DNA from 4 places in the Peribacillus sp. YIM B13472 genome. Region 1 is predicted to be linked to each of the others. Evidence: riboswitches for the same ligand, from Rfam matches in the RefSeq annotation. Region 1 holds a riboswitch; each other region holds the start of a gene.
What was found. Region 1 has a riboswitch for cobalamin ahead of ACFX4I_RS05945 (ABC transporter substrate-binding protein). Riboswitches for the same ligand answer to the same signal wherever they lie in the genome.
Positions count from the first base shown of each region.

Region 1 (5,510 bases):
TTCTCAAGCAACATAAGCCGATCACAATATAATCCTGCCAAATTCAAATCATGAAAAATTGAAATAACGGTCAACTTCTGCTCTTTTGCCATTTTCCTCATTAGATCAAGAAGATCTTTTTGATAGGAAAGATCCAAGTGGTTCGTAGGTTCATCCAAAAAAAGGATTTCCGGCTCTTGGGCAAGTGCCTGTGCCAGCAAGACCCTTTGTCTCTCCCCTCCTGATAAACGTTCAAAATGAAGATCCTGAAAATCTGCTACTCCCGTTTGTTCCATAACTCGTTGGACAATCGATTCATCTTCCGCGGACCAACTATGGAACCAACCTGATTGATGGGCATATCGCCCAAGTGAGACCGTCTCTTTTACTGTATAGGAGAAAGCTAATGAGGAATGTTGAGGGAGCACAGCAATGACCTGTGCAAGTTGTTTTGACGAATAATCCTTCAAATCCCTGCCTCTTATCCGTACGCTTCCTCCTTTATAATCGAGCACCCCGCTAAGCATGCTTAAAAGCGTCGTTTTTCCGCTGCCATTTGGACCAAGAATCCCGAATAATTCCCCTTTATGTACATCAAAAGAGACAGAGTCCAAAACAGCTTTGTTATGATATCCACCTGTTAACCCTCTTACTTCAAGCATCCGTTTTTACCCTTCTCTCCGTCTCTTTAATAAAATCAGCGCAAATGCAGGTGCCCCGATAAGTGAGGTGATCACCCCGATCGGCAGTTCCGATGGGGCAATGATCGTTCGTGCCACAAAATCCGCCAATATTAAGAATCCGCTTCCTATCAACAATGACAACGGAAGTAAATGTTTATGGTCAGGCCCCCAAATCTTTCGGACAAAATGAGGAATGACCAATCCTACAAAGCCAATTGCCCCCGAAACGGCAACGGCTGCCCCTGTCAATGTCGAACCGGCTATCAAGATCCACATTTTCCGCCGTTTAACATTCACACCTAAGTGTTTTGCCCGGTCCTCCCCGAAAGTCATCGCATTCAATTCACTTGTATTCATGATCAAGATCAATGAACCAATGATAAAAAACGGCAAAATGATTGCAATGTAATTCCATCCGCGCATTGAAACGCTACCCATCAGCCAGCCGATAATTTGTCTTAATTCATCACCCGTCAGCGCAATCATCAATGAAATGAAGGCACTTAAAAACGAGCTGAAAATGATTCCCGTTAAAATAATCGTTTCCACTTTCATCGAACGATCCATTTTTTTTGCAAAAGTCAGTACGCAAAGCATCGTGAGCACTGAGCATAAGATGCTCAATGCCGGAAGAGTATATAAACCGATGAATGGCAGTGAAATATTCAAGAATATTGTCAATACGGCGCCGACCGATGCTCCTGATGAAATACCCAATGTGTAAGGATCAGCGAGCGGGTTCCGGAGCAGTCCCTGAAAAGCCGCACCTGCAATCGCAAGTGATGCCCCGACCAAACCCGCAAGCAATACACGCGGCAAGCGGATGTTCATCACGATATTCGTAAGCATCACATCCGGATCAGCAGAAATCGGCAAATGGAAAATCTCCTTGCCGATTATTTGTATAAGTACGGGAATGGGTACTGGCACCGAACCAAAGGAAATGCCTATCGTCATTGCGAATAACAAAATTAACAACGCAATCAAATAAGCAAACGTCCATTTAGTTGTCAAATTGGTTCGGATAGACTGATTTGGCAAGTTCCTCTACTCCCTCTATTAAACGTGGACCGGAACGGGTCACCAAGTCAGAATGGACATCAAAGACTTGGCCATTCTTAATAGCATTTACGTCTTGCCATCCTTTTCGGCCCGTCACTTCACTTACTGAATCTTTCGTATAGTAACCATACGTTGTAATGATGACATCCGGATTTGCAGCAATCATCGACTCTTCATCAATTTTTGCCCATCCGTCCAATTCAGCAGCAGCATTATCCGCTGAAATAATATTAAGCATCTCATTCATGAAAGTATTTTTTCCAGGTGTGTATATATCCGGTGAAGGCGAAACTTCCACTAAAACGGTCTTCCTATCCTCTTCCTTTACGGATTTGGCCTTTTCCTGGATATCCTTGAGCTTCGTTTTCATATCCGTAACGATTTCTTTTGCCTTATCATGTTCTCCCGTTGCCTGTCCAATCATTTCAATAGACTTATAGACTTGGTCAAAGCTTTGTGCATCATTGACTACGAGGACATCTATTCCAGCATCCTTAAGTTGTTGTAAACCCTCATTTGAATTATGGGCACTTGATGCATGCGCAAGAACAAGATCAGGCTTCATGGAGACAATCAGCTCTGTGTTCATTTCCATTCCGCCAACTTTTTCAATTTCCTTCGTTTCTTCCGGGTAATTATCATTGTCGGATACACCAACGACCTTTTTGCCCAAACCAAGTGCAAAGACCACTTCCGTATTACTTGGTATCAACGAAACGATTTTCTTCGGTTTTTGTTCTATCGTTACTTTTTCCCCAGTTGCATCTTTAATCGTAATCGGGAAAGCTTCGTGTTGAGCATGATTCGTTTGCTGCTTTTCTTTTCCTTCATCAGTAGCATCACTGCAGCCAACCATCATGCCTGCAGTAAGCAACATCAACAATATCAGACCAAAAATCTTCTTCATTTTCATTCCCCACAATCTTTTCATTTAATTTCTTCCCACCTAAATAAAGAAAACGCATTGTTGGAAGATGCCCCCAAAACAAAAAGCACCTCCCGTTAAACGGAAGGTGCTTGCATGGCAACAATATCATTACGGACTCTTTCTTAGGGTCTGCCACACACCTTCCCATCCGCGTAGGTTACAGGTGTACGAATTCGGCAGGTCTCCTGGCTCATGGTCATCGTCAACGGCACCTTCCCATATCTCATACAGTGGTACACAGCCGTCAACTCCCATATACAGTGGCGGGACCGCGCTGGCATTTCACCAACTTCCCTTTTAAGTCATTAAGACACCAAATCGTTCTTATGCATATAATTTTCACTGCCTTCATTATACACCATGTTAGAATCGATTATTATATGATTTTTCTGAACAAGTTCGAAATGACCCGTCCACCTTCAATGATTTGAAGAATTTTCAATCAGTGACGCAAACCCATCGACTGATAACCCGGGTGAAATCCGAACTCGATGCAGGGCATGCATCCCTTGGTCCCTTGAAGCTCCCCCAGGTTCGGTAGTGACTGCCATCTTGTATCCAGCTTCTTCTGACAGCCTTAGACTCTCTTCATTATACCGGCCAACCGGATAGGAAAGCACTGTCGTGTCCTGATCGAGGATACGGTCGAATAGCTCCTTCGACTGAACCATTTCCGCTTCTTGCTGCTCTGCCGTCATGCGGTTCAGCTCCAAATGGTTGATGGTATGGCTTTCGATCGAAATCCCATTCCTGCTCATCTCCAACATTTGATCTTCAGTCAGGTGATGACCTTTATCAATGGACTTACCGATCATGAAGACAGTTGCTTTCATATCATTTTCCTTTAATATCGGGAAAGCCTCCGTGTAGTTATCTGTGTAACCATCATCAAAAGTAAGCCAGACGCACTTCTCACTTGGCATCCGATTCTCGGTTAAAACGAGGTATGCTTCTTCAGGGGATAATGTATAGTAACCATTTTCCCGAAGCCAAGCCATCTGTGATCGGAATTCCTCACTTGGAACCCGAAGGCCATTACCTTCAGAAATGCTGTGATACATCAAGATTGGAAGCTGGACTGCGGACTCGGCCGTTATCCAGTCTCCCGTATCGATTTGACCTTCCAAATCCTGACCGGTCTCATTCTCAGCCGCCTCGGCCACCTCAATGTCATCTTCCGCAATCGGTGCTGCCGTCTTTATGCCTATACCCTCTAAAATCCGTTGTGAACATCCAGGTAAAATCAAAATCCCCAGCAATGCCACCATCCATAAAACTCTATATCTTTTCACTATCATTCCCCTAATTTTTTCTAGTGTAATAGTACCAGAAAACTAGCGGATAATAAAGTATTCCATTTAATGAAATGATAGGAAAACGCGAGAGCTTAGTGACCTGCTGAGCATTTATGAAGATTTTTTTCATAAGTATGTGCTATAAGCTTGAAAAGTTTGCCTATAAGAAATATAATAAATAAGTCGTCGACTTATATATATGTCCCAGTAGCTCAGCAGGATAGAGCGACAGCCTCCTAAGCTGTAGGTCGTAGGTTCGATTCCTATCTGGGACGCTAATTAAAAAACCCTGTTACAACGCGCTTCTTCCGCGGAGTAACAGGGTTTTTTCTGTTGGTATAAGAGCAAGTGATTTATGGGATGGAAAAAATGCAGGACTCAAAGCTAAATTAGACAAAGTGACCACAACTTCATCAAGCTTAATAGATATAAAAAAATCCGAGCCCTGTAAAACACAGAACTCAGATTCTTTATATCAAGATAACCAATATTATACTTCAAACAAATTACCCTTTAGTTATACTTATTTTCTATCTAGGCCTATCTCGTTGATTTTTTCTTCAAAAACAGGTCCGAAACTTTCAGAATAAGTATTCGTTAAATGTCTATTATCACGGTAAATGATAACATTACCAATAATAGGCTGAAATTTACCGTTTACCTTGAAGTAATCTGTTAAGTCAATTTTATGCAAGGATTGATTCTCTTTTTCAAATTGTCTCCAAAAGCTTTCGTCTTTCTGATTATCTACTGAATTCATTTTTTTTGTAGTTTCTTCTAGTCCATGTGTTTCTAATGATTCCAGCACATTAAAACTATATCTTGGATCATCACGAATCGCTAACACTTCAATACCATATTCATCTTTAACATACTGCAGCTGATCAACCATTTGTTGTTGTATTTTATTATTAGGCGTATCAGAAGCTGTGGCGTGAGAAATGACAAGATCTACATCTGAATCCTTTAGATAATCGAGAACATTATTGACCCAGATACCTTTCAAATCATCATCCGCATACCCTGTTGAAAAACGTGTACCTGAACGAGTCATATTCAATACACGATAATTGTCATCTTTTGTTGCTTCTAAAATGGCACCTAACCAATGCTCTGAATGGGAACTGCCGATCAGGGCAATTGTAGCATCGTAATTTTCAGTTTCGCCATATTCCCCAATTTTCAGGTCACTTTCCTTTAACCCTTGGTTACTGCCGTCCAAATGCGCTTTCGGTAAATCATCAAAGACTTCAGAATAGGATGGAATCGGTTCTTGATCAGGTATATCATCAGGTTTTTTTACAGCTAACGCTCCTGGATAATTTTTATCGTTTATATTATTTTCCAGCTTATTTTGATCTATATATACCCCAATTAAAAGAGATGCAATCAAGAGTACATTCACACTGCCCATTATCCCGATTCTCTTGAATGAGAATTTATTATCCTTTGAGCTTCGGATTGGCTCTTCTATATATCGAGTCATTAAAAATGAAAGGGCAATTGATGAAATGATAATAAGAGTTCCGACGATGAATCCTGGAGTTTCCTGGACATTATAAC
Region 1 covers NZ_JBHZPG010000005.1:115,386-120,895, reverse strand. The annotation lists gene ACFX4I_RS05955 (heme ABC transporter ATP-binding protein) at 1-641, opposite strand, end outside; gene ACFX4I_RS05950 (FecCD family ABC transporter permease) at 648-1,703, opposite strand; gene ACFX4I_RS05945 (ABC transporter substrate-binding protein) at 1,666-2,631, opposite strand; cobalamin riboswitch at 2,811-2,984, opposite strand; gene ACFX4I_RS05940 (polysaccharide deacetylase family protein) at 3,072-3,944, opposite strand; tRNA gene ACFX4I_RS05935 (tRNA-Arg) at 4,149-4,222, shown strand; gene ACFX4I_RS05930 (acyltransferase family protein) at 4,471-5,510, opposite strand, start outside.

Region 2 (5,510 bases), on a different contig from region 1:
TCTTGCAAACTTTTAGCCGCCGACCCGGTTACAACAGTTGCCAAAACCTTGAATCCCACCTGCTGCATCTCAATCGCTAATTCCCTTGCATCACTTGTACCCGCCAAAAACAAAATCATTTTGACGTCCCCACCACTTGTCCATCGTGATCGTGGTGATGGTCGTGGTCGTGATGGTGATCATGATCGTGATCGTGGTCGTGGTCGTGGTCGTGATCATGATGGTGATGATGGTGGGCATGTCCATGTTCCTCGACATGTTTACGATAGTTTTCCAAATCACGTGCCCCGCTTGATCTGCCTTCACTAGCTTCAATGACACGTTCTTGCAGAATGTTCTGTAATGTTGGATGATATCCAAAATACTTCGCCAAAATGAATTCTTGATCTTGATATAGCTCTTGATAGCCTTTCAGCATATCCTCCATTCTTTCCATCAACACCCCTGTGAAGAGGAAATATGGCAGCATCACTACTTTTTTTGCCCCTAAGCGGATGCATCGTTCAATACCTTCGTCAACGTGCGGGTCCGTTACACCCATGAAAGCTGTTTCGACCCATTTTACGTTTAATTTTTCCCATAATAATCGTGAAATTTTATATATATCACTATTTGCATCAGCATCACTGCCACCTCGGCCAATTAGCAATATGGCTGTCTCAGCCTGTTCAGAGGTTGTATCGAATCCCGCTTCCTCAAGACGGTCTGTCAGGATTGTCAATACATCATGGTGGACACCGATCGTTTGGCCATATGTGAATTTCACTTCTGGATACTTGGTTTTCCCATCCTCTATTTCAGCTGGGATATGTAATTTCGAATGTCCTGCATGCAACAAAATGATCGGTATGACGATAACTTCAGTAGCCCCTCGTTTTACACAATTATCAATGCCTTTGGATATATTCGGTGCCGCAAATTCCAAGAAGCACGTTTCTACAAGGAAGCGCTCATCCAATGCCGGAATCATATTTTCAATAAAATGAAGGACTTCTTCGTTTCCCGAAGCCAAGCGGCTTCCGTGTCCTACGAACAAAACTGCTTTCATTTACTTTCCCCCTCTTGATTAGTCTTCACAAGGCGCAGGCTCTATGTTTATTTTTGGAGCGATGTCCTGATAAGAAAAATTCTGTATCTTTTTCGAACGTTTGAAGTATTTAAAAAGCCGCTCATTCGGATGGGCATTTTGCTTATACTCCGCGACAATGTCCGTAATCAGTTCAACAAGCTGTTCCGGTTCAATGCCTTCCGCAACAGGCTGGCCTGGATGGGCTGTTCTTCCAACCGGTTTAGCTCCAAGAAATAAGTCGAACTTCCCTTTTCGGAAGACAATCCCGATATCATCCATCACAGCACTATAACAAGCCATCCCACACCCATTAAAACCGATGTTAAGTTCCTTGGGCATTTTCATTCCGCCAAGCACCCGATGTATTTCATCCGCATAAGGAATGGATTCCGTTTTTTCACCATCACAGAAATCACAGGCTTTTAATGTCAGTACATCTCCAATCGGCGATAATAGAAAGTTTGCTGATTGCAATTTCCCCGTAATGACTTCCGGATCCGTTGTCGGAATCTTTAATACGATTTTATGATTTGGCGTGTATTCCATCGTGCCCTTTTCCCCGACAACTTCCGCAAGTGTCATCATTTGTTTGGGAGTGAATTGTTTATTCGCCACACCTGGACTAACGGCAAGTTCGAATACCGACTCCAATTTTTGCTGAACAATTGGCTCAATGGATTGCTGAACGGATTGACCCTTGACTCTTGACAGTGCTTCCATTGCCATTTCAAAGGAAGCTGGCTTCTTTTCTGGTGCTTTTGTAAGTAATCCAACTCCTCCAGCGGATTCGGTAAAGGCTTCATGCACGGAATCGGCTTCTTGATCTAATGCCCACGGTTCCGCTTCTTTTTGCAGACGCTGATGCGGCTTCAATGGTTGCTTTTCCGAATTCAAAGTATATTTCCTCTGATAGCCTCTTGGTGTGATGATTTTGTCATCATATAAAAAGGTGGATGAATTACCAATAATGACGGTGGTCAACATTCCAATATCGTGATTCAACATTTCTTTCAAATTGGTTATGACAATATCCTGCCTATCGCGATATGCACTTTTCACCAACCCGACAGGCGTATCTGGCGAACGGTAGCGAAGGAGAATTTTCTGTGTTTCAACAATTTGCCTGGTCCGCCTGCCGCTGCGCGGATTATACAGGGCAATGACAAAGTCTGCCATTGCAGCTGCTTCAACCCTTTTAGCGATCAGTTCCCAAGGAGTTAAATGATCACTGAGACTGATCGTACACGAATCGTGCATGACTGGTGCCCCAAGTAAAGATGCACAAGAGTTGATTGCAGAAATGCCAGGAATGACTTCAATGCCCACTCCAGTTTCTTCTTTCCAGCCTTTTTCAATCAATACTTCATAAACCAACCCAGCCATCCCGTAAACTCCGGCATCCCCGCTGGAAATAACCGCAACTTTCTTACCCAGCTCAGCTTGTTTCACTGCTTCCTGTGCACGTGATACCTCTTCAGTCATCCCCGTACTAATAATCGTTTGATCTGTAAGCAGTCCCTGAATGAGTTCAACATAAGTTTTATAACCAATGATGTAGTCACTTTCTTGAAGGGCTTCGACAGCACGTTTGGTAATGTGTTCAAAATTCCCTGGCCCAAAGCCCACGACGAATAATTTACCGTTTGTACTCATTAAGACATCTCCTTTTACGCTTTGTTCTTTGAAATACCCGTATGAGCAGGAAAATCTGGATTAGGTGTCATTTTTCCATCATTGAATTGGTAGATCATTTGTGGCACAAACTCCCCATCATCGATATGGCTGACAATCTGGCGACCGAAATCAGGCGTTTCCACTCGATACCAGTTTCCTTGAGGATAGGCAATCACAACGCAGGCATCCTTACATCTTCCGTTACACCGTGTCCTGGTTGTATGGATTTTCAAGTCCAGTCCTTTGGAAGTAATTTCATCGCGAATCGCTTGGGTTACTTCTTCCCCGCCCTTTTTCATACAGCTGCTCCCATTACAAATCAACAGATGTGTATTTGTACCCATTAAGTTCCAAGTAGTCATCTTCTTCCTCCTGCGTTCAAGGAAAAGGCAAAATAAAAAACCTTAACATAAGAGTCAAGGTTTAAAAAAACTATATGAATGAGGAGCCCCAGGCAAGAATGCCCAATCTCCCAAAATCGTCATAGTCCTTCTACCTTTCCCTCCGAAAAGTATCATGCAATTTTAAAAGCAGGTTTCCTGGCTTACGCTTCATTTTACTTTGTCCCTTCCCGGCAACAATGCCAGTGGCTATAGACAATTTCATCAGCGTTTACAGTAGCGGGGGCTGCATCGGACTTTCACCGATTTCCCTATTATCCCTTGATTATTTACACAAGAGCACTTTTAAAATGAAATATTTGGTTTTATTATACATTTCTAACTAACTTTATCTATCATATAACAACTTTATCAAAATTCAATAGTTTATTCCGACTGTTTAGAAAAGTTTAATAGTGTATATCCTGCCCACAAGCCTTTCCTTACAACAAACTTAGTCAAAAAAAAAAAAAAGATTGTGTAGCTGGAATTATTTCTTTATGGTACACTATACGAGAATTTTCTAAATAATTACATAAGTTTTATGGTGTTGAATTTTCGGAATTCAGCTTAAAAGGGAAGCCGGTGAAAATCCGGAGCGGTCCCGCCACTGTAAAGGGAAGTCCTATTACTTTAACTATAATCCACTGTCAAATGAGATGGGAAGGATGTAATGGGATGATGAACCAAAGCCAGGAGACCTGCCATGAAGCGTGAAACTGTTTCAACCTACGAGGATGGGTGTGCGGATCAGGCAGAAAGGCCCATGGTTGGTTTATGCTGCAAAATTCCTGTTCATTACGCACTTCTTTCCTTTGAGAGAAGTGCTTTTTATGTTGGGCGCGCCTTTCTTCTCAGAGATTGATCAGAAAAATTAAAAGTGTTGAAAGGAGAAAGAATGAAAAGAACCAATTGGAAAACCATTTATTTTGTCATTTTACTGCTTTTTGTCCCAAAACGGGCAATGGCCATGCATATCATGGAGGGCTTTTTACCCATTGAATGGGCTATATTCTGGTGGGCCGTGACGCTTCCATTTTTAATCTTGGGTTACCGGTCCATTAGATCCAAAGTAAGGGAAAACCCAGAAACAAAAATGATGCTTGGCCTATCGGGTGCATTTGTATTCATTTTATCGGCCCTAAAGATTCCTTCCGTTACGGGAAGTTCTTCACACCCTACCGGAGTTGGTTTGGGTTCCATATTATTCGGACCATTGGCCATGAGTGTGGTTGGCTCCATCGTTCTGTTATTTCAAGCTGTTTTACTGGCTCACGGAGGATTGACGACATTAGGAGCCAATGCATTTTCCATGGCCGTTTGCGGACCGTTCATTGCTTACTTCGTCTTCAAGGGCGCAACTAAATTGGGGTGGTCTTTTTCACTTGCCGTATTCTTGGCAGCTGCTTTTGGAGATTTGGGAACCTATGTGGTAACTTCCGTTCAACTTGCTCTTGCTTTTCCATCCGAGGTAGGAGGATTCATGGCCTCTTTCAGTAAATTTGCAGGAATTTTTGCCCTGACCCAAATTCCCTTGGCAATCAGTGAGGGGTTATTGACAGTCGTCGTGATGAATTTCTTGAAAAAATACAATCTAGGCGAATTGAAATTGCTGCGAGTTTTATCTAAGGAGGCCCGTTAACATGAAAAAAAGTTTACTGCTGCTTTTCCTGGTCGTCATTCTAGCTACCATCCCGTTAATCACACAACAAGGAACGGAATTTGGCGGTGCAGATGGGGAGGCTGAAGAAGCCATCACTAAAATCCAGCCGGAATACAAGCCATGGTTCAACAGTATTTGGGAGCCGCCAGGTGCAGAAACCGAAAGCTTATTATTTGCGCTGCAAGCTGCAATCGGAGCTGGTTTCATTGGTTATTTCATAGGTGTAACGAGACAAAGGAATAAGCAAACCAAACAAGAAATTCCCGAAAAATCGAAGCATGTTACTCATTGATAAATATGCCTATTTCAATGGGCTAAAGGATGTACATCCGTTGGAAAAGATGGTTTTTGCACTCTCCCTTTTGCTATTTTCGTTAACGGTAAGGGATATGACCGTTTCGCTCATCACTTTTACGGTGATGAGCGCTTTAATCATTTTTGCGGCAAAAATCCCGTTTTCTTATTATCTTAAATTACTTCTATTACCAGGATTTTTTATACTATCAGGAACAATTACCATCCTTTTTTCTTTTACAAGTAAATTAACTTCGATTTCGAATATATGGTGGTCCTGGAATGTCGGGAACTGGCAAATATTCATCAGCGATGACAGCGTAGGTACAGTGATCAATTTGATCACTGTCGTATTCGGCAGCATCAGCTGTTTATATTTCCTTACCTTGACTACACCCATTACCGTCATCCTATCGGTGATGCGAAAACT
Region 2 covers NZ_JBHZPG010000004.1:120,974-126,483, forward strand. The annotation lists gene cobK (precorrin-6A reductase) at 1-119, opposite strand, end outside; gene ACFX4I_RS05015 (sirohydrochlorin chelatase) at 116-1,048, opposite strand; gene cobJ (precorrin-3B C(17)-methyltransferase) at 1,067-2,722, opposite strand; gene ACFX4I_RS05025 ((2Fe-2S) ferredoxin domain-containing protein) at 2,737-3,105, opposite strand; cobalamin riboswitch at 3,256-3,446, opposite strand; cobalamin riboswitch at 3,652-3,846, shown strand; gene ACFX4I_RS05030 (hypothetical protein) at 3,830-3,988, shown strand; gene ACFX4I_RS05035 (energy-coupling factor ABC transporter permease) at 4,022-4,765, shown strand; gene ACFX4I_RS05040 (energy-coupling factor ABC transporter substrate-binding protein) at 4,767-5,078, shown strand; gene cbiQ (cobalt ECF transporter T component CbiQ) at 5,065-5,510, shown strand, end outside.
Region 2: another riboswitch for cobalamin. It lies ahead of ACFX4I_RS05025 ((2Fe-2S) ferredoxin domain-containing protein); the one in region 1 lies ahead of ACFX4I_RS05945 (ABC transporter substrate-binding protein).

Region 3 (5,510 bases), on a different contig from region 1:
GATATCGTCCATAGGTTCCAATATGTATGGATTGATTCCAATTGCGAACTCCCCGATAAACCGGGACCCTTCATCAATATTCAAAATTCGGTTCATTTCAGGGTTACGATTGGAAGTTGCTTTAATGATTTTTCCCTTTTCCAAGTTTAATTCTATGTCACTAAAGGTGATTCCTTCATAGGTTGTGGGTGTGTTGAAGGATATCCTTCCATTGAGACTATCTTTTATGGGTGCGGTAAACACTTCCCCATCCGGTAAATTCTTTTTTCCGGCACATATGATGGCCGGCATACCTTTAATGGAAAAGGTCAAATCTGTCCCTGGTGAAACGATCCTGACTTTGTCAGTCCGTTCCATCAATTGTTTTAACGGTTTCAAGGCCGCCTCCATTTTCCCGTAATCCATGGTGCATACGTTCAACAGAAAGTCTTGGTACCTGTTGAAGGTCATGCCGGCTTTTTGCGCTGATGCGTTGGTGGGATAATTAAGTAAGACCCAACGACGGTTGTTTACATAGAAAAGAGTGGGGGATTTCATAGCCTCCCCTTGAAGTCGGAGCCTCTCGATGGGAACATCAGTCATTTCCACATCGTTTTCTTCCCCTGTGATGATGATGACTGCATCGATATCCGTATATTTCTTCAGAGCCCATTGCGAAGATGTGTCAAGTTGCTCCTTCACATTCCCTTGTAGCAGGTGGCGGCTTATCTCATCGTCTTCGAGTTCTACATATGGATAAGCACCCACTCTGTATACTTCATCAATCAGCTCTTTCAATAATGGTTTCGTGTTGATATGCCCCCGTATGAGGATTCTCTCTTTTGGCTGTAATTGTATCGAATGATGAATCAGCCTGGCTGCAAGCCTCGTTATTCGCTCATCCTTCATCTGCCTGTCCCTTATTTTTCGAGGTCGCGAAGAGTTTCAAGCGCTTCTTCGACGTGGCCTTTGACTTTTACTTTACGCCATTCTTTGACTACCTTACCAGCCTTATCAATCAGGAAAGTTGAACGTTCAATGCCCATATACTCCTTGCCGAAGTTCTTTTTCAATTGCCACACATCAAATGATTCAGCCGCTTCATGATTTTCGTCAGCCAGCAGCAGAAAAGGCAATCCATGTTTTTCAATGAATTTTTCATGACGTGCCGCTGGATCTGGGCTGATACCAATGATGACCGCGTTCAATTCCTCGAATTGCTCATTATGGTCCCGGAAATCACAGGCCTCCGTCGTACAACCTGGCGTCATGTCTTTTGGATAAAAATATAAAACAATGTTTTTCCCCTTAAAATCCGATAGGGAAACCATTTCACCATTATTTGCAGGGAGTTTGAAATCAGGTGCTTTTTCTCCAATTTTAACAGTCATATTGAACCCTCCATTTCTTTCATTATGGTAAGAGTACCCAATAATCGAAAGAAACACAACTTTCATTTATCCTTCCTATCTTTCTGCTCCAGATCGATAACTGTCCGAATCACGAACGCTGCCGGCAGTGTATACCCGATGAAAGCCTGAATGGTAGCTATCATCCTGCCCATACCAATCGGGGCTATATCTCCATACCCTACAGAAAACATCGTCATCGCACTGAAATAAAAAGAAGTCTTCAACTGTTCATAGAAAGTACCATCCAACCGATTGCCCATATCAAGAATCACCGAATGATTCTGAAGCTCGTATAATAAATAAATCAGGGCAAATCCAACCAATATCGTCGCATATAAATTGCCAAGCCACAGCATATCCTCCAGAGAAAATTTCTTTCCTCCCGACTCAACAAGAAATAACGTACGAATGCTCATCACCATGCAAAAAATGATTCCTGCAATCAAGATGTAGAAAGTCATCCCCCACGCCCCATTTCAAAACGCCACTCCCTCTATACATACTCCCTGTCCAAACAATATATTCTTTTTTAGGAACAGACCTAATCCTTATCACCCACACACTCAATAAACGGATACTTTTCCCGAATCTTTTTTCCATGTTGACCCTTTCGGTCGGATATGTTAAGATTGTCTAAATTTTTATAATAGTTTTTATTTTATAAATTTTTAGCCTGCAAACAGTGTTTATAAAGGCAGGTTTTGTAAAATTTCATATGTGGGAATAGGTTCCTAATTTTAAATTAGGATTAAAAGGGAAGTCCGGTGTAATTCCGGCACGGTCCCGCCACTGTAATGGGAGTGTTAGCGCCATCCAATATGCCACTGATCAAAGGATCGGGAAGGCCCGCAGCTAATGATAATCCCTAAGTCAGGAGACCTGCCTATTTCGACAACACTGTTTTAACCTACGGGAGATAGGGAGGTGTTAGGGACCTTATAATTGTAAGGGGCATTCTGCATGCCTCTTATTTTAAGCATTTCTAACTTTCTCTTTTGACGGTTAGGGATGCTTTTTTTATTGTTCAATAAAATGAATGTAGGAGGATGGGAATTTTGAAAAGCAGTAGTTTGGGTTACCCTCGAATCGGGGAAAATCGTGAATGGAAACGTACATTGGAAGCTTACTGGTCAGGTAAAATCGATGAAGCGGAATTTACGGCACAACTAAAAGCAATCCGTTTAGGCAACTTACAAAAACAGAAGCAACGGGGTATTGATATCATTCCTGTCAACGACTTCACTTTCTATGATCAAATGCTCGATATGTCCGTCATGTTCGGTCTTGTTCCTGAACGTTATTCAGCCTATGAAGGCGGCAGCGTTCCCCTTTCCGTATATTATTCAATGGCTCGAGGAAACAATGATGAAGTCGCTTCCGAAATGACGAAATGGTTCAATACGAACTATCACTATATTGTCCCTGAATTAAAACTGCCACAGCTGACTTTAACAGAAAATAAACCACTTGCAGCATATCGGGAAGCCAAGGAAAAGCTAGGGATTGAAACGAAGCCCGTGTTGATCGGACCTTATACCTTCATCTCCCTTTCCAAAGGCTTCAATAAACAAGAGATCCCTGGCATCATCCTGAGCTTGCTTCCCCTATACACACAAATCCTGCGGGAGTTGGAGCAAGAAGGCGTGAAGTGGGTACAAATGGACGAACCTTCTCTTGTTTCATCCATTTCCAAGGATGATATGCAAACTGTTACTTACCTCTACGAAAAACTGAATGAAGCAGCACCAAACCTGAACATCATGCTACAAACATACTTTGATGCCGTGGAACACTACCAAGAAGTCATCGAATTAAAAGTCCAAGGAATCGGTCTTGATTTTGTACATGATAAAGGGAGAAATCTAAGTAACCTTGAAGCATTTGGCTTCCCGAAGGACAAAGTGCTTGCTGCAGGTGTGATTGACGGAAAAAACATTTGGCTATCTGATTTAACGAAAAAAATTCAATTGATTGAGACTCTTAAGAAAAAGGTAGCCGAAGACCAAATCTGGCTTCAGCCCTCTTGTTCCCTGCTTCATGTCCCAGTGACCGTTCGCAATGAATCCGCCCTTTCAAAAGAAGTGAAACAGGCCCTTGCTTTCGCTGATGAGAAACTTGAGGAAATCACACTCTTGGTCAAAGGGAATAATCAAGGCTTTGAAGCAATCGCCGAAAAAGTAGTTGCCAATAAATGTACGGTTCAAACGTTAGCAAGTTCAAATGCACGGAATCATGGGACTGTACAATTGAAAGTCGAAAAGGTTAAAACCAGGACCGCCGGCCGTCACATTCCATTTAAAGAGCGTTACCAAAAACAACAGGAATTTTTCAAATTGCCTTTTCTTCCTTCGACTACGATCGGTAGCTTTCCGCAGACATTTGAAGTTAAACAAGCACGGGGGAAATTCAAAAGAGGAGAATGGACCGCTCAGCAATATGAAACATTCGTTAACGAAGAAATCGGCAGGTGGATCGAAATCCAAGAAGAAATCGGTTTGGATGTTCTCGTTCATGGGGAATTCGAACGGACGGATATGGTTGAATACTTCGGCCATAAGTTAGGCGGTTTCGTCTTTCTGGAAAAGGGTTGGGTACAATCCTATGGATCCCGCTGCGTGAAACCACCAGTCATCTACGGCGACATCCATTTCATCGAACCGATGACAGTCAGGGAAAGTGTATACGCACAATCACTGACGAAGAAGACGGTAAAGGGAATGCTTACAGGTCCTGTTACGATTTTGAACTGGTCATTTGTCCGTGATGATATTTCCAGGGAGAATGTTTGTTATCAGCTGGCGCTCGCTTTGGAAAAAGAAGTCATTGCATTAGAATCCGCTGGAATTAAAATGATTCAGGTTGATGAGCCTGCACTTAGAGAAGGTCTGCCATTGAAAAAAAGCGATCGCGACGAGTATTTGAACTGGGCTGTGAATTCATTCTTGATATCCACATCAAGCGTGGAGGATACAACCCAAATTCATACGCATATGTGCTATTGCGACTTCAACAGTTTCATGGATGTCATCTCCTCCCTCGATGCCGATGTAATATCCATCGAAACATCCCGTAGTCACGGGGAGCTAGCTTCCGCATTCGAGGAAAAAACATATGAAAAAGGTATTGGCCTGGGTGTGTATGATATTCACAGCCCGCGTGTGCCGGCAGTGGAAGAAATGGTCGATATGATTGAACGGGGCATCAAGGTATTGGATAAAGATCAGTTTTGGATCAATCCCGACTGCGGCCTGAAAACAAGGGGTATCCCGGAAACCGTCGCTTCCCTGAAAAACATGGTCGAAGCAGGAAAAATCGTCCGTGAAAACCTTTTAGCCAAACCAACAGGCCAATGATTGAAAAGAACGTTGCCCATCCAACACAGCAGTCACGGACTTTTTTAACCGACCTTGTTTTTCCACCGGATACAAATCATCACAATACCATCTTTGGCGGAAAAGTAATGGCCTATGTTGATAAAATAGCCTGCATTTCAGCTATGCGCCATTGTCGAAAACCCGTTGTGACTGCTTCAAGCGACTCTTTTGATTTTTTGGCCCCCATCAAGACAGGGGATGCAATCAACCTTGAAGCTTATGTCACCTGTGCTCACCGAACATCAATGGAGGTATTCGTGAAAGTGGAGCGTGAGAACCTATTAACAGGTGAAAAACAGCTTACGGCACGCGCTTTTTTAACGATGCTGGCCATTGATGAAGACGGCAAGCCGACAAACGTACCTCAGGTCATTCCGGAAACGGAAGAGGAAAAGCAGCAATATGTTCAAGCACAAGCAAGATATATTGAAAGAAAGAAAAAACGGAACTAAACAAAAACCCCTTCAACATGAATGCTGTTGAAGGGGTTTTTTTAGTTCCCTGCCCCGCGGTACCTTTTCACTCCCTGATTCCATATGAAAACGGATATCACGAAAAAGGCAACCCCGATTACAGGTGTGGCAAATGCATATGCATACCACTCTTCTTTTCTTAGGAAATAAGATGCCGGATAGACACCAACAAACGCGAATGGCAGCACCCATGTAAGGACAAAACGGATGACCTTATTATAAATATCAACTGGATAGCGCCCGTAGTTCCCGATATTGTACATCATTGGCAT
Region 3 covers NZ_JBHZPG010000027.1:65,067-70,576, reverse strand. The annotation lists gene ACFX4I_RS18920 (aminopeptidase) at 1-888, opposite strand, end outside; gene bcp (thioredoxin-dependent thiol peroxidase) at 900-1,370, opposite strand; gene ACFX4I_RS18910 (potassium channel family protein) at 1,433-1,852, opposite strand; cobalamin riboswitch at 2,100-2,292, shown strand; gene metE (5-methyltetrahydropteroyltriglutamate--homocysteine S-methyltransferase) at 2,438-4,744, shown strand; gene ACFX4I_RS18900 (acyl-CoA thioesterase) at 4,741-5,217, shown strand; gene ACFX4I_RS18895 (ABC transporter permease) at 5,259-5,510, opposite strand, start outside.
Region 3: another riboswitch for cobalamin. It lies ahead of metE (5-methyltetrahydropteroyltriglutamate--homocysteine S-methyltransferase); the one in region 1 lies ahead of ACFX4I_RS05945 (ABC transporter substrate-binding protein).

Region 4 (5,510 bases), on a different contig from region 1:
GTTCACGCTCGAAGGCTTCCAAAAGTTATTGATGAGCTGTGTATAGGTATCATAGAATTTTTCATACTGAATATCGTTCCAAAGGAGGAAGCCTGAAGCTTCTCCTTTGAAAACACCGGTTGCCTTGGTTGGATGCGTAGGTTCGAGCATCCGAATCTTTTTGATATGATTGGTCATTCGTGAAAACTCCTTTAAGAATAGATTACTAGGTTATGATTGTCGTTAACTTGAACAGCTTTCGCAGGCATTGTCATATTCGGAAGAAGTCGAACGTACATAATACGTTGATTTCAATCCGCTTTCCCATGCCGTTAAATGGATATCCAATAGGACCTTCGCTTTGATTGTATTGTGTACATACAGATTAAAGCTGATTGCTTGGTCAATATGGCGTTGGCGGGCTGCGTTTTGCCTGATGCTTTCCAGTTGGTCCAAATTAAATCGCGTCTTTTTATAATATTCATACGTATTTGGCGTCAAGCCTGGCGCGGTCACCTTGAATTTGAAGTTTTTCTTTTCTTCGTAAAATTCAATTTCATACAAAGGATCGATTCCATCCGTGGAATTACCGATTTTAGCTGTCGAAGAATTCGGGGCAATGGCCATTAAATATCCATTACGGGTCCCATGTTCCTGCACGTCTGCTTTTAAATCCATCCATTTTTGATCTGTATAGTCACGCAGTTCGAAATAGTCCCCTGTATGCCAATCAGATCCTTCAAAATATGGGTATGATCCTTTTTCCTTGGCCAATTCGTTGGATGCCTTGATTGTTAAGTAAGCGATCTTTTCGTATAAAGCATCTGCATAGTGAACAGCCTCATCGGATTCCCAATAAATATTCTGTGTGGCAAGTAAATGATGCCATCCAAACGTTCCTAAACCAATTGCCCGGTAACGTTTGTTCGAGATGGATGCTTGTTTGACAGGAAGATTATTCACATCAATGACATTATCCAGCATGCGGATCTGGATGGGAATCAATCTTTCCAGAACATCGCTGCCCACCGCCTGGGGCAAGTTAATGGATGAAAGGTTGCAGACAACGAAATCGCCGCTTTTACGAACCACGACAACATCTCCATCTTCTGTTTCATATTCATCCGTGATCGTCGAAGGGCTTAGGTTTTGGGCAATCTCCGTGCAAAGGTTAGAACAATAAATCATACCTTTATGTTTATTGGGATTCTTCCGATTCACTTCATCGCGGTAGAACATATACGGTACGCCTTCTTCTAATTGAGAAATCATGATGCTTTTCATGATGTCCATCGCATTGATTTTTTCGAAGCTATAGTTTGGAAGCGTGCCATTTTCTGCGGCCTCGACAGCAAGTGCATAATGATTCCTGAAGCTTCCTTCGCCTTTCTTCTCGTCATAAAGATCTTCAAGTGAAAATCCAAGGGTTTGCTTAACGGTATGAGGATCGAAAAGATACCATTCTTTTCTGTCGCGTACAGCTTCCATGAATAAATCGGGTATGCATACACCTGTAAAAATATCATGGGCTTTTAATCTGTCATCCCCGTTTTGTGTCTTCAAATCGAGGAAGCTCATGATATCTTTATGCCAGGCATCCAAGTAAATCGCGATGGCACCTTTACGTTGACCCAATTGATCGACACTCACGGCTGTCTGGTTGAATAGTCGAATCCAGGGGGTCGTGCCGGAACTGTTTCCAGAGAAACCACGGATATCAGAACCAAGCGAGCGAACCTTACCGACGTAAAGACCGACACCGCCGCCAAATTTAGATACTTTTGCTGCATCATAGTTTGATAGGTAGATTCCGTCAATGGAATCTTCAATTGCGTCGATAAAGCAAGAGCTTAACTGTCCATGTGTTTTACCTGCATTGGAGAGTGTAGGAGTCGCAACGGTCATAAAAAGATTGGACATGGCCCAGTATGCTTCTTTTATAAGTTGCAGGCGGTGCTCCGTTTTTTCCAATCGCATGATTTCCATCGCGATGATCATGAAACGTTCTTGTGGCAGTTCGTAGACCTTATCCTTTTGTGGGCGGGCTAGATAGCGGTCGTTCAATAAGTAGATGCCTATGTAAGAGAATAATTTATCTTTTTCCGGGTCGATCACCGAACCCAATTCCTCAATTTCCGCTTTCGTATATGAAGATAGCAGTTCTGATTTATAAATGGGATAACGCTGACCTTCTGAAAGCTGGGAGAGTTCCGTGATCAGCTCATAGAATGGGCCATAACTCATGCCTTCATAACCTCGATTGGCTTGTGCATCCCTATACATTGTATTCAACAGTTCTGCTGCAGCGACGAACGTCCAATCCGGAGCATCGATATCCACATTTTCAAGAGCGAGCTGAATCAGTTTTTTTGATGCCTGTTCTTCGGTTGAGTCACTTTTGCGATCTAGCCATTTTGTAAAACGCTTTTTGAACTTTTCCATATCGAGATGGCCTTCGAATTCCTTTGATAACATCTCAAGCTGGATGGATTTCGTTTCTGTGTCATTTTCACTTATGGTAGAGTTATATGTTTGAGTCATTAATGATCCTCCTAGTTAACTTCAGCTAAAATAAAAAAAACGCCCAATGAATTGAGCGGATCAAACGATAGAATAAAAGAGCCATGAAAAAATAGCCGTTAAACTATCGTTTCATCATCTCAATCCCCGAAGAATAAGAAACGTGAAAAATTCAAGGCAGGTCTCCTGACTCATGATCATCCTACTTTGAGTCCTTCCCGTATAGAGAGCTATACAGTGGGTATCTCATTTCGTCACATTTACAGTTGCGGGGACAGTTCCGGGTTTACACCGGATTCCCTTTTCAGCCATCACTGGCACCTTGGATTATAAAAAATTCTATATATAGTTATTAGTAATGTTTGTATAATCAATATCTAGTATTTCTGCTTATATTATCGTAAGCCATATACGATGATAATTCAACTAATATATTTGAAAAAAACCAATCCTTATCTATTGACAAAGTGATGGCAGAGTGTGAGGGAATGAAAGATTTTATTGGGGAATGGGTAATTCAAGCGCTGATTTTACGCGATTTTGTGTTAAAATAAAGTGTCTAGTAAAGGTGGCTCTCCCTTATTGCGATAAGGGGATTCGCGGAAAAATATTTAAGAAAAAGGGGATAAAATCTTGGAAAAAGTATTAGTTTTTGGACATAAAAACCCGGATACAGACACAATCTGTTCAGCAATCGCTTATGCAGACCTGAAAAAGCAGTTAGGTATCAACGCTGAACCAGTTCGTCTGGGTGAAGTGAATGGTGAAACTCAATATGCATTGGACCAATTCAAATTCGAAGCTCCCCGCCTTGTGGAAAAAGTTGCAGGGGAAGCTGAAGGCGTAATCCTGGTCGATCATAACGAACGCCAGCAAAGTGCTGAAGATATTGACCAAGTCCGTGTGTTGGAAGTTATCGACCATCACCGTATCGCTAACTTTGAAACAAGCGATCCACTATATTACCGTGCGGAACCAGTTGGCTGTACGGCAACCATTTTAAATAAAATTTATAAAGAAAACGGCATTGAAGTCCCTAAAGCAATCGCAGGTCTTATGCTGTCTGCCATCATTTCCGATTCGTTATTGTTCAAATCACCTACATGCACGGAGCAAGACGTTGCAGCAGCAATGGAACTGGCTGCCATTGCGGGAGTCGACGCTGAAACATACGGCTTGGAAATGTTGAAAGCTGGAGCTGACTTGAGCGACAAAACGATTGCCCAGCTTATCACTCTTGATGCAAAGGAATTCTCCATGGGAATGGCAAAAGTGGAGATAGCACAGGTCAATGCTGTAGATCCGAACGAAGTCCTTGCTAAGCAAACAGAATTGGAAGCGGCGATTGAAGCGGTCATCGCTGATAAGGAATTGGACTTATTCCTTTTTGTCGTAACGGATATCTTGACTAATGATTCTGTTGCCTTGGCTCTTGGTAAGGCAGCTTATGCAGTGGAAAAAGCATATGACGTTTCATTAAACAATAACATCGCCGTCTTAGAAGGCGTTGTATCCCGTAAAAAACAAATCGTGCCGGTCTTAACGGACGTATTCAGCAAATAATACAGGAAAAGGGGTGCTCATTAATAACATGGGCATCCTTTTTCTGTACATGCAAAAAAAAGACTCAACCACCATTAAGGGTGTTTTGAGTCTTTTTTCTTAATTCAAAGCTTCCTTTTCTTTTTCATAGGCAATGACAATCAGTTCTTTGTTGGCTTCCTCGCCAAGTCTGCTTTCAAAGCTTTTCAGTTCATTCAATAAATCCGGTGACAGATTTGCTGCCGTATAATCCTGCTCGGGTGTCATGCTTTTCGCTCCTTTCAAAAGGAATCATTCATGTTATCTATTTTGTCGGTTTGAAAAGTTTCTATTCAGCAAAATTTTACTTCTTCAAGATATTTTACTTTCTGAGGTGGCGAGTTTTTCAAGCAATAACGAACTTTCTTCATCGAGTCCTTGCACTTGGACAGGTATTCCCAGAAGCTGATATTTAAGGACAACCGTATCAACAGCACCGACTGCCGAAGCATCCCAGATTTTAGAATGGGAAAAGTCGATGACGATTGAATCGGCTTTTTCCTTGAAGTCGAACTTCGAAACAAAGTCCTGGACAGAAGCGAAAAATATTTGCCCGCTGATATGATAAATGATTTTCTTAGCCTGGAAATCTTCCGTTTTCTCTACAGCCACTTTAGAAATTTTAGCCGAGAAGAAAATCATGCTCAAGAGCACTCCGGCAAATACCCCTTTTGATAAATCATGTGTATAAAGGACAATGAGGACCGTCACGATCATCACGGCTGCATCCGACTTTGGAGCTTTAGTGAGCCTCTTTAGGGAAGACCAGTCAAAGGTCCCGATTGAAACCATGATCATGACTGCGACAAGTGCAGCCATCGGGATTTTAATAAGGACATCATTCAGTACCACGATTAATATCATAAGGAATGCGCCAGCTACAAATGTGGAGAGCCGGCCCCTTCCTCCCGATTTAATATTGATACCGGATTGGCCGATCATCGCACATCCTGCCATGCCGCCAAAGCATCCGGCAATGATATTCGAAATCCCCTGACCTTTGGCTTCCTTATTTTTATTACTGTCCGTGTCAGTCATCTCATCGACTATTTGAGCTGTCAATAATGATTCAAGCAGCCCAACAAATGCGAGGGCAATGGAATAAGGGAAAATGATCGCCAAAGTTTCGAAGGTCAAAGGGATATCTGGAAGCATGAACATCGGAAGCGCTTCGGTCAATTGCCCCATATCCCCAACCGTCCGTACCGTAGCCCCCGTGGTAACAGCGACGATCGTCATGAATATGATGGCGACAAGTGGTGAAGGTATGACTTTCGTGATGAGCGGAAAAAGATAAATGATAGCTAAAGAAACGGCTGTCATGACATACATGATCCATGTTTCGCCCACGAAATGGGTGAGCTGTGCCGTGAAAATCAAGATGGCTAAAGAATTCACAAAACCAGTCATGACCGGCTTCGGTATGAACT
Region 4 covers NZ_JBHZPG010000011.1:56,113-61,622, reverse strand. The annotation lists gene ACFX4I_RS11215 (ribonucleotide-diphosphate reductase subunit beta) at 1-177, opposite strand, end outside; gene ACFX4I_RS11210 (ribonucleoside-diphosphate reductase subunit alpha) at 223-2,520, opposite strand; cobalamin riboswitch at 2,659-2,839, opposite strand; gene ACFX4I_RS11205 (manganese-dependent inorganic pyrophosphatase) at 3,133-4,062, shown strand; gene ACFX4I_RS11200 (hypothetical protein) at 4,162-4,308, opposite strand; gene ACFX4I_RS11195 (SulP family inorganic anion transporter) at 4,393-5,510, opposite strand, start outside.
Region 4: another riboswitch for cobalamin. It lies ahead of ACFX4I_RS11210 (ribonucleoside-diphosphate reductase subunit alpha); the one in region 1 lies ahead of ACFX4I_RS05945 (ABC transporter substrate-binding protein).